2 linked regions of the Agarilytica rhodophyticola genome follow. The protein of the gene in region 1 interacts with the protein of each later gene in a pairwise test. Links are inferred from orthologs where the notes say so. Each region holds a gene or a part of one and is shown in the gene's direction. Other genes may lie near its edges.

Evidence for each region. The genes of interacting proteins can lie anywhere in the genome.
Region 2: the proteins of BVC89_RS22060 (region 1) and mobA interact in binary tests that used the Escherichia coli proteins (3 or more experiments, as listed by UniProt). The link is inferred for Agarilytica rhodophyticola from one-to-one orthologs.

The regions. Positions count from the first base shown.
Region 1 is NZ_CP020038.1:5,297,148-5,300,395, forward strand. The notes cover bases 399-3,248. They hold BVC89_RS22060 (molybdopterin molybdotransferase MoeA), read left to right. Parts: upstream 399-1,151; coding sequence 1,152-2,345; downstream 2,346-3,248. Other genes in these bases: moaA (GTP 3',8-cyclase MoaA), read left to right, coding at 399-534; moaB (molybdenum cofactor biosynthesis protein B), read left to right, coding at 587-1,105; BVC89_RS22065 (DUF1244 domain-containing protein), read left to right, coding at 2,433-2,741; BVC89_RS22070 (MOSC domain-containing protein), read left to right, coding at 2,751-3,248. In the rest of the region: more of moaA, read left to right, coding at 1-398. UniProt on the Escherichia coli protein: Catalyzes the insertion of molybdate into adenylated molybdopterin with the concomitant release of AMP.
Region 2 is NZ_CP020038.1:1,187,204-1,190,651, reverse strand. What follows is about bases 230-3,039. They hold mobA (molybdenum cofactor guanylyltransferase MobA), read left to right. Parts: upstream 230-1,226; coding sequence 1,227-1,853; downstream 1,854-3,039. Other genes in these bases: BVC89_RS05030 (cadherin-like beta sandwich domain-containing protein), read right to left, coding at 2,708-3,039; BVC89_RS05035 (hypothetical protein), read left to right, coding at 1,846-2,727; BVC89_RS05045 (LysR family transcriptional regulator), read left to right, coding at 826-1,023. Also shown: more of BVC89_RS05030, read right to left, coding at 3,040-3,448. UniProt on the Escherichia coli protein: Transfers a GMP moiety from GTP to Mo-molybdopterin (Mo-MPT) cofactor (Moco or molybdenum cofactor) to form Mo-molybdopterin guanine dinucleotide (Mo-MGD) cofactor.

The DNA.
Region 1 (3,248 bases):
GGCTTTGAAAAAATTAAAATCAATGCAGTATTAATGAAGAACTATAACCTCGATGAAGCCTTACCGCTTGCTAGCTACGCTCTTGAAAGAGGTATGGATATTAGTTTTATCGAGGAAATGCCCCTGGGAGAAATCAGCAGCCACGCGCGAGATGCTGAGTTTATCAGTAGCGAAGATGTGCGCAACCTACTTGCCACAAACTTCCAGCTCAACCCCTCTGAACATTCAACGGGCGGGCCATCGCGCTACTGGGAGGCAGAGGGCTATGCCGGCAAAATAGGATTTATATCACCTCACACTGACAATTTTTGTGCAAGCTGCAACCGCGTTAGAGTCACCGCTTCCGGCAGGCTATTGCTATGCCTTGGCAATGAGCATAGTGTCGACCTCAAACAGGTCATGCGTGCAAATGATGATGATCAAGTATTACGTCAAGCGATTATTGAAGCGATGCAGATAAAGCCAGAGAAACACGAGTTTGATTTAACTCAGGAACCCCAGATACTGCGCTTTATGAATGCAACAGGTGGCTAGGTTAAAATACCGCTACCACATTTAATTCTTTATTTATCGAGTTAGAACTATTATGCCAGAGAAATTTGACGCCTTTGTGCCATTAAATATGTGTGTTTTGACTGTGTCAGATACGCGAACAAACGAGAACGATACTTCAGGGCAAAAACTCGTGGATTGTCTTACCGCAGCGGGCCACAAATTACATGATCGCACCTTGGTAAAAGACGATGTCTACCACATACGCGCAGTAGTGTCTCAGTGGATATACGACGGTGCAGCCCAGGTAGTGTTAATTACTGGAGGCACCGGCTTTGCAGGTAGAGACAGCACTCCAGAAGCCATGCACCCTTTATTGGATAAAGAAGTCACCGGCTTTGGCGAGCTTTTCCGTCAAGTTTCCTATGATGAAATTGGCACATCAACTATTCAGTCCCGCGCCTTTGCAGGCTTTGCTAACAAAACTCTTATATTTTGTCTGCCCGGCTCTACTGGTGCTTGTAGCACCGCTTGGAACAAAATTATAGAAGAACAAGTAAATTCTTTAACACGTCCCTGCAATTTTGTTGGTCAACTGGTGGCTAACAAGTAAAACCTAACCACATTCCCTATGCGTTATCAATATAAAGTGAGAGCCAATGCTTGAAGTCGAGGAAGCGCAACAAAATATTCTAGCTGCAATAGAGTCAATAACGTGCGAGCAGAGCGTCGGTATCGCACAGGCCTGCAATCGTGTTTTAGCACACGATATAGTCGCTAAGGTTAACGTACCCCCAGCGGATAATAGTGCAATGGATGGTTACGCGGTCAATGTTTATGAATTAACTGATGGTCAGTCTGAATTCCCAGTTTCGCAGCGCATACCTGCAGGTGCGGCACCTTCTCCGTTAAAGGCAGGGTCTGCTGCAAGAATTTTCACAGGCAGTGAAATACCTCAAAATGCCAACGCAGTTATTATGCAAGAAAACTGCGAAGCACTGGACAGTGAAAGGGTAAGAATTTTAAAAACACCTAACATAGGAGAAAACATTCGAGCCTGTGGACAAGACATAAAAGCCGAGCACACCATTTTAACCAAAGGGCAGCGCTTAAAACCTCAGCACATAGGTCTAATCGCTTCCATTGGCGAGTCCGAAGTGAGTGTACGTAGAAAAATTAAAGTTGCCTTGTTAAGTACTGGGGATGAATTAGTAGAACCCGGCTCACCTCTTAAACCCGGTCAAATTTATAACTCAAATTTACCCATGCTTGTATCTTTCCTGACCATGATGGGGTGTGAAGTTATTGAAAGGACAATTGTCGAAGATTCCTATGCAAGCACCTGCCAAGCACTAGAAAGCAGCGCAAAGGATGCAGATCTGGTTATTTCTACTGGAGGCGTTTCAGTTGGTGAAGAAGATCATGTTAAGGAAGCTGTGAAGGCACTGGGTGAACTTGCCGTATGGAAGGTAAGAGTAAAACCCGGAAAACCTCTAGCTTTCGGAAAAATTGGCAACACAGCTTTTTTAGGCTTACCTGGTAATCCTGTGTCAGCTTTTGTCACGTTCATATTATTTGCATCCCCTTTGCTTAAAAAACTTCAAGGCGAAAAAGATACTGCCCCTGTAAGTTTTTATTTACCTGTTAATTTTGCGGTAAGTAGAGCACAAACACGTCCGGAGTATATTCGCGTACGTATCAATAATGGCAAAGTTGAGAAATTTACTAACCAAAGTTCTGGTGTACTCACTTCGGTCTGTTGGGCACAAGCTCTGGCCTTGATTCCCTCTCACAAAGAGATGTCGGTTGGAGATTTAGTGCAAGTGTTTCCCCTAGACTCGTTTTACATCTGATAGTATTCACCTGATAAGTATTTACCCAGGCCTACCCAAAAGCATTCTGGTTTTATGGCCACCAATAACACAAGCGAACAATAAACAATGGACACACAAACGAAGACTGAAATCGAAGCAGCCGTATTTCAACGCTTATTACAACATTTGGATAGCAGAAAAGATGCTCAAAATATAGATTTGATGAACTTAGCAGGTTTTTGCCGCAATTGTTTATCGAAATGGTATCGCGCCGCTGCTGAAGAACACGGTGAAGAAATCGATTACGATAGCGCCAGAGAAATTGTTTATGGTATGCCCTATCCCGAGTGGAAGGAAAAGTACCAAACACCTGCAAACGATCAACAAATGAAACAATTTCAGAGTAATACACAACAAAAGGAAGATAAGCATTAAGGAGATAAAATGAAAGTAAGCGCAAGCATTTCTGGCCTTTATGTATATCCAGTTAAATCATTACAGGGGATTTCACTATCGCGTGCAGTGGGCTTAGTATCTGGTATCGAACATGATCGGCAGTGGGCGATTTTTACCGACGATGGCACCCCATTAACTCAACGTAAAAAGCCGAATATGGCTTTGATAAAGCCTAGTATCGAAAATAATGGCTTAACATTATCTGCGCCAGAAATGGGCAGTATATCCGTTGCAACTCCGAAACATGACAAGGAGCCTATCCCAGTAAAAGTGTGGAAAGATCACAGCTTCGGTCAAAGTGCAGCCGATGATGTTAACCAGTGGATCACTGAAGCTTTAAAATCAGATGTTCCTCTACGTTTGCTAAAAGCTCACCAAGGGCATAAAAGGGAGTTTATTAAGCCTGAACGCTTTGCTGTCGACAGTCAATATTTCTCTGATGCCGCGCCCTACCTTATTGCTAACAGTGCATCTTTAGAAGCATTG
Region 2 (3,448 bases), 4.1 Mb from region 1 along the record:
TTCGTATCAGAAGGTGTGTGATACGCTCTTACCTTTCAAACCTAGGCAACCTTTGCCACCAAGCGTCAGGTTGGCCTACTTGTTCGGGCTTTCACTTGAGTTATCGCTATTGTCGAAAAGGCTACCGCAAGCCCCCAAGCGATAAGATCAATAACGCTAAGGAATAAGGGCATATAGCCAGAAATAAGTATCAACAAAATAAACGCTATATCGACAGCAGATGAGATACTTTTAAACCTGTTTCAGCGGTGTAATCTAGTAAATAAGTTGCGCGTTAGAAGCTTATAGCTCTGGATTCAGTATTCAAATTATTAACGGTAAACCATTGTGCAATAGCCAAAAAAACCACCTGCATTGAATTTATAAAATCTTAAAGAAACAAGTAAACTAACTTATTTCTAAGCTTTAAACAGAACATCATCGCTATCATAAAAAACCTAAAAAAATAATATGTTAATTTATATCGCTAAAGAGAGCGGCAAACTTGATAATTTCTTTAAGACGTACCAAATGAAAATATTATGAAATAGATTAGGTCCTAAATATTAGCCAATCGAGAAAATCTCACTTGCGCAAGAATAAATATTTTTGTGGATATCATAATAGTGAATGCTAGCGCCACAAAGAATATTTTCTCGTGATATATACTTGGTTGGGTGATGAATGCTGCTCCAGTTATCATTATGTGACTCACAGGTTTTCAACACAATGGCGACTATATAGGATGACGATCAACATTTTACTTTTAGTAATAGAATTATGGATATTATTGACAATTTAAAGGCCCTCGTGACCACAGCCTAAGCAGGTTTATTTACAGAAGCTGTGAATAGGCCCGAAACTTCTCATCGTTTAACATCCAAATATGTCGCTCAGTTAGAAAATAAGATAGGCTCACGTCTACTTCTACGAACAACTCGAAAAGTAGGGCTGACTCCAGCAGGGGAAGAATTAGTGTCTCGCACCCCTGCACTAATTGAGGAAGTGGACGACTCGCTAGGCACTGTATCACAAGAGCCATAGGGCCTAACAGGCGTGTTAAGAATCGCTGCCCGCACACCTACTGGCGAAATATCAATCAATGATATACTAATTAGGTGCTTAGCCCTAAACCCTTACGTAACTCTTGCTTTTGCGGTTGATGATTTTAATAAAAAAAGCACATATATTTAACTGTGATAAGTGCAAATAGGAGTAATTAAATTAGCCCATACAGGCCCAATATTATGCTTGAACAAAAAAAAGATATTCCTATTGTTGTTTTAGCTGGCGGCGAAGGCAATCGAATGGGCACCATAGACAAGTGTCTTCTAAAGCTGGGAAGCCTAACGTTATTAGAGCGGTTAATGATAACGCTCAAAAAGCAATCAACGAATATTATTCTCAATGTCAATGGCGATAAGAGCCGATTTAAGGACTATAGCCTAACGGTTGTTAATGATATGTTTACCCCGCCTATCGGGCCTTTGGGTGGTTTATTGGCAGCCCTCAAGGTAGCGCGTACAAAAGGCGCCCATTGGTGTGTAACTGTACCTGGAGACTGCCCTTTTATTCCAGACAACCTACTAGACACATTGTTTAGCACAGTGGAATCACATGATAGCCACAAATTAGATGTTGTCTTTTGCAGCAGCGCCGGTAGAGATCACTATATTACGGCTCTTTGGTCTGTCCATTTATACGAAAAACTCATTCAATTTATAGAATCAGGTCAGCGTAGTGTTAGACATTTTATTGTACAACAGAAATATCAAAAGTCCGTATTTGATACGAGCCCAATAGATCCATTTTTTAACATCAATACTCCAGAACAATGGCAAGAAGCTGAGCGTTACATATATCACTATGAATAAAATAAACCTCAAACAACGACTTCATCTGGTGGTAACAATCACCATATTATGCACAGTGCAAAACGTCCAAGGAATTACCGCAAAGCAGTGTTTCGATTCGGCTAAAACAGACTTGGAAAAAGTCTACTGCCAACTAGTGGAAAAAGGCAAAGGGCAATCTCTACCTGCATTTAACGAATTTCGTCGCAACCCTGCTACAACACAAAATTTATTGTTACGAGGACCGGCAAAAAGAGCAGGAATAACACTACCAAAAGTTAGTAAGCGCAATGCCTCTCGCTCTGTCAGTAAAAAAAGAACTCCAGTTACATCGCGCAAAGCCGAAGCCAAAACCTATAAGCAACAGCCATCCTCAAAAGCACGGTCCGCAAATAGCAAAAGAGTGGATCACGGGAGAGCAATGCAGGGGTGCGAAATACATGGGGATCGTCTCATATGTGGCCAAGACATTTATTATATGGCAATTAATATTCCTGCTAATCGCTTACCTAACAATGCGCTCACGAACAGCAACCGTTTGCAGTTTCCAGAAAAACCTCAAGAACAAGAAGCCCTACAATATTTATCAAGTTTATATCCTCGCTACATTGAAAAAATGCTCACTATAGGCTTAGGGGACTCGACTATTTCTTTTACTAAATTCCATGCTATCTACAAGACATCCATGGCCCAACAAAATAGTTTTACTGAGCGTTTTGGAAAAATGTACGAGCTACTGAAAAAGGAAAGAAAATCTCAAGCAATTAAGCAACGCTACCGCAATAATTTCCCGCAAAGTATTGAGCAATGCATGCAACTAAGTAAAAACTTAGTTGCATGCGATAATGTTGAACAAAACTGGGTATACCAAAGACTTACTGGCGAACGAGGGTAAAAGTGCCTGACTCGCCAGTGACAGGTATTTTTGCAAATATAGGCTGATTACCACCCTCTAAATCAGCCACCGTAATATTTGGAGCTTCCGTTAGAAAAAAGGCTGGGTTAAATCGATTAGAAAAAACCACTTCCTCACCATTAAACAGCATACGCCAGCGTAAGAAGAAAGCGCTGTCCAAAACCTCGCCAGTATCTTCACGGTTAGCAGCAAAAGTTAAAGTGGTATCGCCATTGACTAACGAAACAAAAGACACTTTTGTTGACAAGCTAGACCGAGGTGAAATAAATACGAAACCATCGTCAATGATGGTAAAAGTCCACTGTTGAGCTTCACTGCCATCACAGGCGGCCACGACGATCCCTTCCGGACTGGCGTCAAGATTATCTCGAAGAATATTGACCTCCTGCCGAGTTAGGCAGTTGTTACTATCTAGGGTAGAGCGAATTTGAAACGATGGCGTAGTAAAATTTTGATCCACCGTCCCAGCATATAAGATATCGCCAGTGTCTTGGCGGGTATTATCCGCAACATCAGTCTCACCCATACCAATCCCGTTAACGATGTTTATTGCTTGGCTATCGAGGTTAAATATATTTTGAAATACTTCTGTAACTGCACCAGTTGCAGCATTAGCGACAATAAACTGTGAGAAATCGTCGGTTCCAGATTCAATATCGTTATACTCAAACTGGTTGTAACTCACTTCTGTAGCAGCGCC